DNA from 3 places in the Brevibacterium siliguriense genome. Region 3 is predicted to be linked to each of the others. Evidence: riboswitches for the same ligand, from Rfam matches in the RefSeq annotation. Region 3 holds a riboswitch; each other region holds the start of a gene.
The links. Region 3 has a riboswitch for thiamine pyrophosphate ahead of BLU88_RS15575 (ECF transporter S component). Riboswitches for the same ligand answer to the same signal wherever they lie in the genome.
Positions count from the first base shown of each region.

Region 1: another riboswitch for thiamine pyrophosphate. It lies ahead of BLU88_RS06820 (hydroxyethylthiazole kinase); the one in region 3 lies ahead of BLU88_RS15575 (ECF transporter S component).
Region 2: another riboswitch for thiamine pyrophosphate. It lies ahead of thiC (phosphomethylpyrimidine synthase ThiC); the one in region 3 lies ahead of BLU88_RS15575 (ECF transporter S component).

Region 1 covers NZ_LT629766.1:1,563,731-1,565,994, reverse strand. The annotation lists gene BLU88_RS06820 (hydroxyethylthiazole kinase) at 1-825, opposite strand, end outside; TPP riboswitch at 813-931, opposite strand; gene BLU88_RS06815 (sugar ABC transporter permease) at 1,069-2,264, opposite strand, start outside.
Region 2 covers NZ_LT629766.1:114,085-116,348, reverse strand. The annotation lists gene thiC (phosphomethylpyrimidine synthase ThiC) at 1-1,248, opposite strand, end outside; TPP riboswitch at 1,244-1,352, opposite strand; gene BLU88_RS00470 (M18 family aminopeptidase) at 1,433-2,264, opposite strand, start outside.
Region 3 covers NZ_LT629766.1:3,463,439-3,465,702, forward strand. The annotation lists gene BLU88_RS15570 (FN3 domain-containing metallophosphoesterase family protein) at 1-900, opposite strand, end outside; TPP riboswitch at 1,023-1,131, shown strand; gene BLU88_RS15575 (ECF transporter S component) at 1,154-1,783, shown strand; gene BLU88_RS15580 (ABC transporter ATP-binding protein) at 1,783-2,264, shown strand, end outside.

The sequences.
Region 1 (2,264 bases), 1.9 Mb from region 3:
GAGGAAGTTCACCGAGTAGCTGCCCGGTCCCTTCGCGCCGTCGGCCGCGAGTTCCCCCGCGACAGCGAAGTGGGCGTGGGCTGCGACGACGGCCTCGAACCTCGCCGAGGCGGCTCCACCGTTCGCGGACTGTTCAGTGGCGTTGACGGTTGAGGCATCGGCTGCGGGGTCGGCGAGGCCCGCGCGGACGGAGGCCAGGTAGGCGACGGTGACGGCGCCGAGTGAGCAGCCGGTCCCGATGACCAGCGGCATGAACTCGTGGCCGCCTGAGATGCGGGCGACGTGGTCGGTCCCGTCGATGTGGGCGACGACGGCGTCGGTGGGTCCGGACACGGCAACGATGGCGCCGGTTTCTCGTGCCAGCTTTGCTGCGGCGGGAAGGACGGCATCGACATCATCGGTGGAGTCGACTCCGCGTCCGCCGAGTCCGACTCCGGCGAGCGCGGCGACCTCGGAGGCGTTGCCGCGGACTGCGGTGGGGTGATCGGCTGCGGCGCGGCGGATGCGGGAGGTGCGGAAGTCGACGGCGCCGATGCTCACGGGGTCGAGGACCCAGGGTTTGCCGGCGGCATACGCGACGTCGATGGCGGCGTCGGCGGCGAGCAGCTGGTGGTTCGAGGCGGTTCCGAAGTTGACGAGGACTCCGCTGGCGATGCCGGCGAACTGTCCGGCGTCGGCTTCATGGTCGAGCATCGCCGGGGAGGCGCCGATGGCCAGGAGCACATTCGCGCTGAACTGCTGCACGACGGTGTTCGTGATGCATTGGATGAGTGGATTGCTGGCGCGCAGTCGCGCATTCGCAGAACGCAGGTCGAAGTCAACCATGACGATCCCTTCGCTAGTATGGCCCAGATCAGGTTCGATGGGTGTTCTCTCAGCCTCGCCGATCTCCGCCTGGGCGGATCCTCATGAGGCACCCCATGTCAATGGCTCCGACTGTATCAGCCCGCCCGGACACGGGCGACTCCTCCAACCTGCAGAACCGCCGAGCGGACCCCGTCGCGGTGAAACCACCTCCGGTTCACGGTGGTTTCACCGCGACGGGGTCCGCTGAGCGAAGAGTCACCGCTACCCCCGCCCGACGTACCTCTGGCCGCGGCGGCTGAGCGCATCGATGACGACGGCGGTGAGCAGGACGAGTGCGGTGATGATCTGCTGCGCATCGGAGTTGAAGCCGATGAGGTAGAGACCGTTGTTGATCGCGCCGACGACCAGAGCACCGAGCACAGCAGCCCAAGCGGTACCGCGACCGCCGAAGAGCGAGGTGCCGCCGATGACGGCTGCGGCGATCGCGTTGAGCAGATCCTGCGTGCTCACCAGCGTCGATCCCGCATTCGTCGTCACGCCGGTCTTGATGAATCCGAACAGCGCGGCCAGCACACCGGCGGCCATGAACACGCTGATGCGCACCCACGTGACGCGGATACCGGCACGCCGAGCGGCTTCGACCTTGCCGCCGACGGCGTAGATCGAACGGCCGTAGCGGGTCTTGCGCAGGACGAGGTCGATGATGATCGCGATGACGATCATGAGGAAGAACGGCATCGCCAGACCGAAGTCCTGGTTGACGAGGATGAGGAAGCCGAACACGATCGCGGCCAGCAGCACGATGCGCACGATCACGGAGGTCCAGCTCGGAGCGTTGAGACCCTCGCGGTGGCGGCGCATCTTCGAATAGATGATTCCGCCGCCGAAGCCGATGATCGCGATCGCTCCGAAGATATAGGCCCAGATCGCTGGGAAGTAGAAGCTCGCGAAGTCGAAGGCGAAAGTGTCCGACATCGACAGGTTCTTCTGCGTGCCCAGGGTCGTCAGCGTCAGACCGGTGAAGGCAAGCAGACCGGCTAGGGTGACGACGAAGGCGGGAATGCCGACGACTGCGAAGAACCAACCTTGGATCGCGCCGACGATCAGCCCGAGCAGCAGCATGATGATCAGAGCCATCACCGGTGGCACACCTTGCCGCACCACCAGGACACCGAGCAACGAGGCGGCCAGACCACCCAACTGCGCCAAGGACAGGTCGATCTCACCGAGGAGCAGGATGAGGTTGATGCCCAGTGCGAGGATCGCAAGGAACGCGACCTGGGTGGAGAGGTTGACGAGGTTGGCCGGTGAGATGAAGTTCGAGTCGGCCGATTGGAAGACGATGACGATGACGACGAGGGCGAGGATGACGGGGAACGAGCCCAGCTGCCCCTCTTTGACCCGTCGGACGAACGTCCCCACGATGCCTTCGGACGAGATCCGCTCATCGGTGATGA
Region 2 (2,264 bases), 670 kb from region 3:
GAGCTCCTGCTGGCGTTCGACGTTCTCACGCACGAGATGGAGCGGAATGTGCCCTGGCCCTTCGATCATCACCTGGACGTCGTGGGCCCAAGCGCGTTCCGTGAGCTCAGCGAGAGTATCGAGCTCAGCGAACTGGGCGGCATCGTTGGCATCGGCGATGGATCCCGGCCGCAGCCCGTCGCCGAGTGAGAACGCGACATCGTACCGGGCGAAGATCTCACAGAGTTCATCGAAATGGGTATAGAGAAAGTTCTCCTCGTGGTGAGCCAGACACCAGCCGGCCATGATGGACCCGCCGCGAGAGACCATCCCGGTGACCCGGTCGGCCGTGAGCGGAACGTAGCGCAGCAGCACACCGGCGTGGATGGTCATGTAGTCGACACCCTGCTCGCATTGCTCGATGACCGTGTCGCGAAAGATCTCCCAGGTCAGCGTGTTCGCATCCCCGTCGACTTTCTCCAGTGCCTGATAGATCGGAACGGTGCCGATGGGGATCGGCGAATTGCGGATGATCCATTCGCGAGTGGTGTGGATGTCATTGCCAGTCGACAGGTCCATCAGGGTGTCGGCACCCCACTTCGCGGCCCACCGCAGCTTCTGCACCTCCTCGGCGATGGAGCTGGTGACCGCGGAATTGCCGATGTTCGCGTTGATCTTGACGAGAAACGCCTTGCCGATGATCATCGGCTCGGATTCGGGGTGGTTGACGTTGTTCGGGATGATCGCACGACCGGCGGCGAGCTCGGCACGGACGAGCTCGACATCGCACTGCTCGCGAAGCGCTACGAAGCGCATCTCCGGGGTGATGATGCCCTGCCGGGCGTAGTGCATCTGGGTCACCGTGCGGCCGGCTTTGGCACGACGCGGAACCGGTTTGCGTCCCTTCCACTGCTGGGACGGGGCACCCCGGCGAACGGCCGCCCGACCGTCGTCGGCGATGCGGTGGCCGCGGGCCGCATACGTTTCGGTATCGAGGCGGTTCTCGATCCACGGAAATCGCAGAGCGGGCAGTCCCTCTTCCGGAATGCTGCCCGGTCCGACGGTGCGGTAGACGTCGACGGGATCGTTGGCACGGCCATTCGAGTCTTCGAGTTCGATGCGAGTCACGGGAACGCGGATGCCGTGTTCCTCATCGTCGACCCACGCCGGCGAATGCGTCGGATACTGCTCGAGGGTGAACTGGTCGTTTGAATCTGCGTCAGACGAAGTCGTGGCAGGGGCAGGTGTTTCAGGGGTGAATGCAGTCATCTGCAGTCCTCACTTCCTACGCCGGTATCAACCGGATCAGGTTCTACGGTCTCGGACGATGCAGTCCGATCTCAGCCCTTGCAGAGGGCTCCCGTGGGGTCGTGCAATTCCTATCACGACTGCCGCAGTGAAGACAAGCGCACATTCGGCGGAATCAAGTCCCGCCGAGAGTACGGCGCGGCGGTCAGCTGCCCTGGAGGAATGCCTTCGCAGCGGCGCCGAGGGCGACGACGTCGGAGACCGCAACCATCTCGCGGGCCGAGTGCATCGAGTACAGGGCAGGCCCCACATCGACGGTCGTCATGCCTAGGCGGGTGGCGGTCAACGGACCGATCGTCGACCCGCAGGGCATCGCATTGTTCGACACGAAATCCTGATATTCGACTCCGACTGCTGCGCACGCCTGCGACCACACCGCCGTTCCGACAGCATCGGTGGCGTAGCGCTGCTGAGCATTGAGTTTGAGCAGGGGACCACCGCCGAGGCGGGGACGCACATGCGGATCATGCCGTTCCGGATAATTCGGATGGGCCGCATGCCCGGCATCGGAGGAGACACACACCGAGGAAGCCATCGACGCGAGATAGTCGCTGCGCGTCGACTGCGGCAGCAGTGAGGCGACGATGCGCTCGGTGACGTCGGCGAGGAACGGACCGCACGCACCCGAACGAGAATTCGACCCGATCTCCTCATGATCGAAGGCCGCGAACAGGGGGATGCCGTCGAGCCTGTCGGCATCGAGCTGGGTGAGCGCGGTGACGCCGGCGTGGACGGACAGAAGGTTGTCCAGCCTCGGCGAGGCGAAGAACTCCTCGGCGGCACCGAAGAGGGCCGGCTCCTGTGTCGGGATGGTATAGACGTCGTGGCCGACGACCGCCTCGGCATCGACGCCGGCGGAAGCAGCGAGCAGTTCGATGATGTCTGCCTCGGCGAGGTCGGCCAGACCGATGACGGGAGCGGTGTGGCGCTGTTTGTCCAGGGTCAGGCCCTCATTGACCTGCCGGTCCAGGTGGATC
Region 3 (2,264 bases):
GAGGAACAGGACTCCGTCCTCGATGAACCAGTAGTCGCCGCCAGAGGTGATGACGCCACCGCCGCCGTGATCCTGGCTGACATTGGGTCGGTTGAAGTGCTGCTCGTATGCTTTCGACGACACATCGTGGTTGCCAATCGTCGTCGCCTGCGGGATCGTCCGGGTCTCATCCGGTGCCAGGTACTGGGCGTACTGCTCCTGGTTGCCTGCGGAGTTGACCTGGTCGCCCAGCGAGTAGAAGAAGCTCGGATTGTCGGCGATGGCCGCTGCCGAACTCAGGGTCCTGTCCCAACCGGCGGCATCGTCGGGGTCTCCGCCACCGGCGCCGACCTGCGGGTCGCCGAAGACGAGGAATTCTTCGTCTCCTCCGGCAGCTCCCGTGGTGAACTGCTGCACCTCGGTGAACCCGTCCTTCTCGCTGCCGACCTGGTAGGCGTATTCGGTGCCCGGCTTGAGGCCGGTCATGCTCGCATGGTTGAAGTGACGTTTGAGGTCGGTGGCGAGTCCGGAGTCAGTGGTCTCTGCTGTTGCCGCGTCGGCGGGGAGATTGCCGTCCTCGAGCACGCTCACCGGTGCCCATCGCACTTCTCCCCCGCCGGAGCTCTCACTCATCCACGAGAGATTGCGTGCCGTGGAGTCGGCACCGACCTGCAGGACGGCGTCGGTGATCGCCTCGCTTCCCGCTTCCGCCTCGGCGGGCAATTCCGACGAGCTCTGGCCCGGTTCCTGACTCCGACGCGGGCTCGGGTTCTGATTCGGGCTCTGGCTCGCGGTCGAACCAGGCTCTCCTGCGCCGAGAGCCGGCTCGGCACGAACGGGCACCGGGGCCGCCACCAGTGCGGCGAGCAGGGTGGCGGCGGACAGGGCGCCAAGGGGTCGTTTAAGTCGATGAGTGTTCACCCGCTCATTCCTACTGATCGGTAGTGTCCGGCCGTTCGAAGCCCGTCAACGAACGAGGGAACGGGAAGTGAATCCTCGATGACTGACTTGGGTCGCCGCTTCGCTCCCCTGTTGTACAGTGGTGGCTACGACAGGGGAGCGCCGTCAGGGGCGCTGAGAGTGCAGAAGAAGCTGCAGACCCTCGAACCTGATGCGGTTAGCACTGCCGAAGGAAGTCGAGACTCTTCACCCCTCCTTGAAATGAGGAGGCACAATGCCGAATACCACCGCACCGAACACCGCCACCACCCCCGCACGCTCCTTCACCGCGGCGCCGAAATCCAAGCAGTGGCGAGTCGTCGACTATGTCACCACCGCCGTCCTCGGAATCGCCGTCGGTCTCGTGTTCTGGGTGTTGGCGCTGAGCTGGAAGGTGCTCGAACTCGCCTTCCAAGCCTTCCCGCCCTCGATCGGCCTCATCGCCGGACTCTGGGTGCTGGCCGGACCGCTGGCCGGTGCGATCATCCGCAAACCCGGTGCTGCGCTGCTGTGCGAACTCATCGCCGCCATCGTCGAGGCCGTCCTCGGCTCCCACTTCGGAGCGACCGTTCTGCTCTCCGGACTGTTGCAGGGCCTCGGTGCCGAACTCGTCTTCGCCGCCTTCGGCTACAAGCGCTTCACCCTGTGGGTCACCGCGGCCTCGGGGATGCTGGCAGCGGCGTTCATGGCCGTGAGCGAGAACATCATGTACAACGCCGAATGGCAGTTCGGCTTCCAAGCGATCTACGCCGTCTGCGCGATCGTCTCCGGCCTCGTCATCTCCGGAATCGGCGCATGGTTCGCCTACCGGGCGATCGCGGCCACGGGAGCGCTGAGCTCCTTCGCCTCCGGCCGTCTGCGCTGATGGCGCTGCCGATCACGGCCGCCGGCTACTCGTGGACGCACACCGACCGTGACTTACCGGCCGTCGGACCGCTCGACCTGAAGATCGCCGCCGGTGAGAAGGTGCTGCTGCTCGGTGCCTCCGGGGCCGGCAAATCGACGTTCCTCCACGCCGTCGCCGGAGTCCTGCCCGAGGAATCCGGTGAGGCCACCGGTGAACTCCTCGTCGGCGATGGGGAACCGGATCCTCGCCGAGGCAGCACTGGGCTGGTCCTCCAAGATCCCGATTCTCAGGTGATCTTCTCCCGAATCGGTGATGATGTGGCGTTCGGGATGGAGAACCTCGGACTCCCGGCCGAGGTCATCGAGGCCCGGATTCCCGAGTCCCTGCGGGCGCTGGGACTTGATCTGCCGCCGGAGCATCCCAGTGCGGCACTGTCAGGTGGGCAGAAGCAGCGGCTGGCTCTGGCCGGCATCCATGCGATGGCTCCGGAGGTCATCGT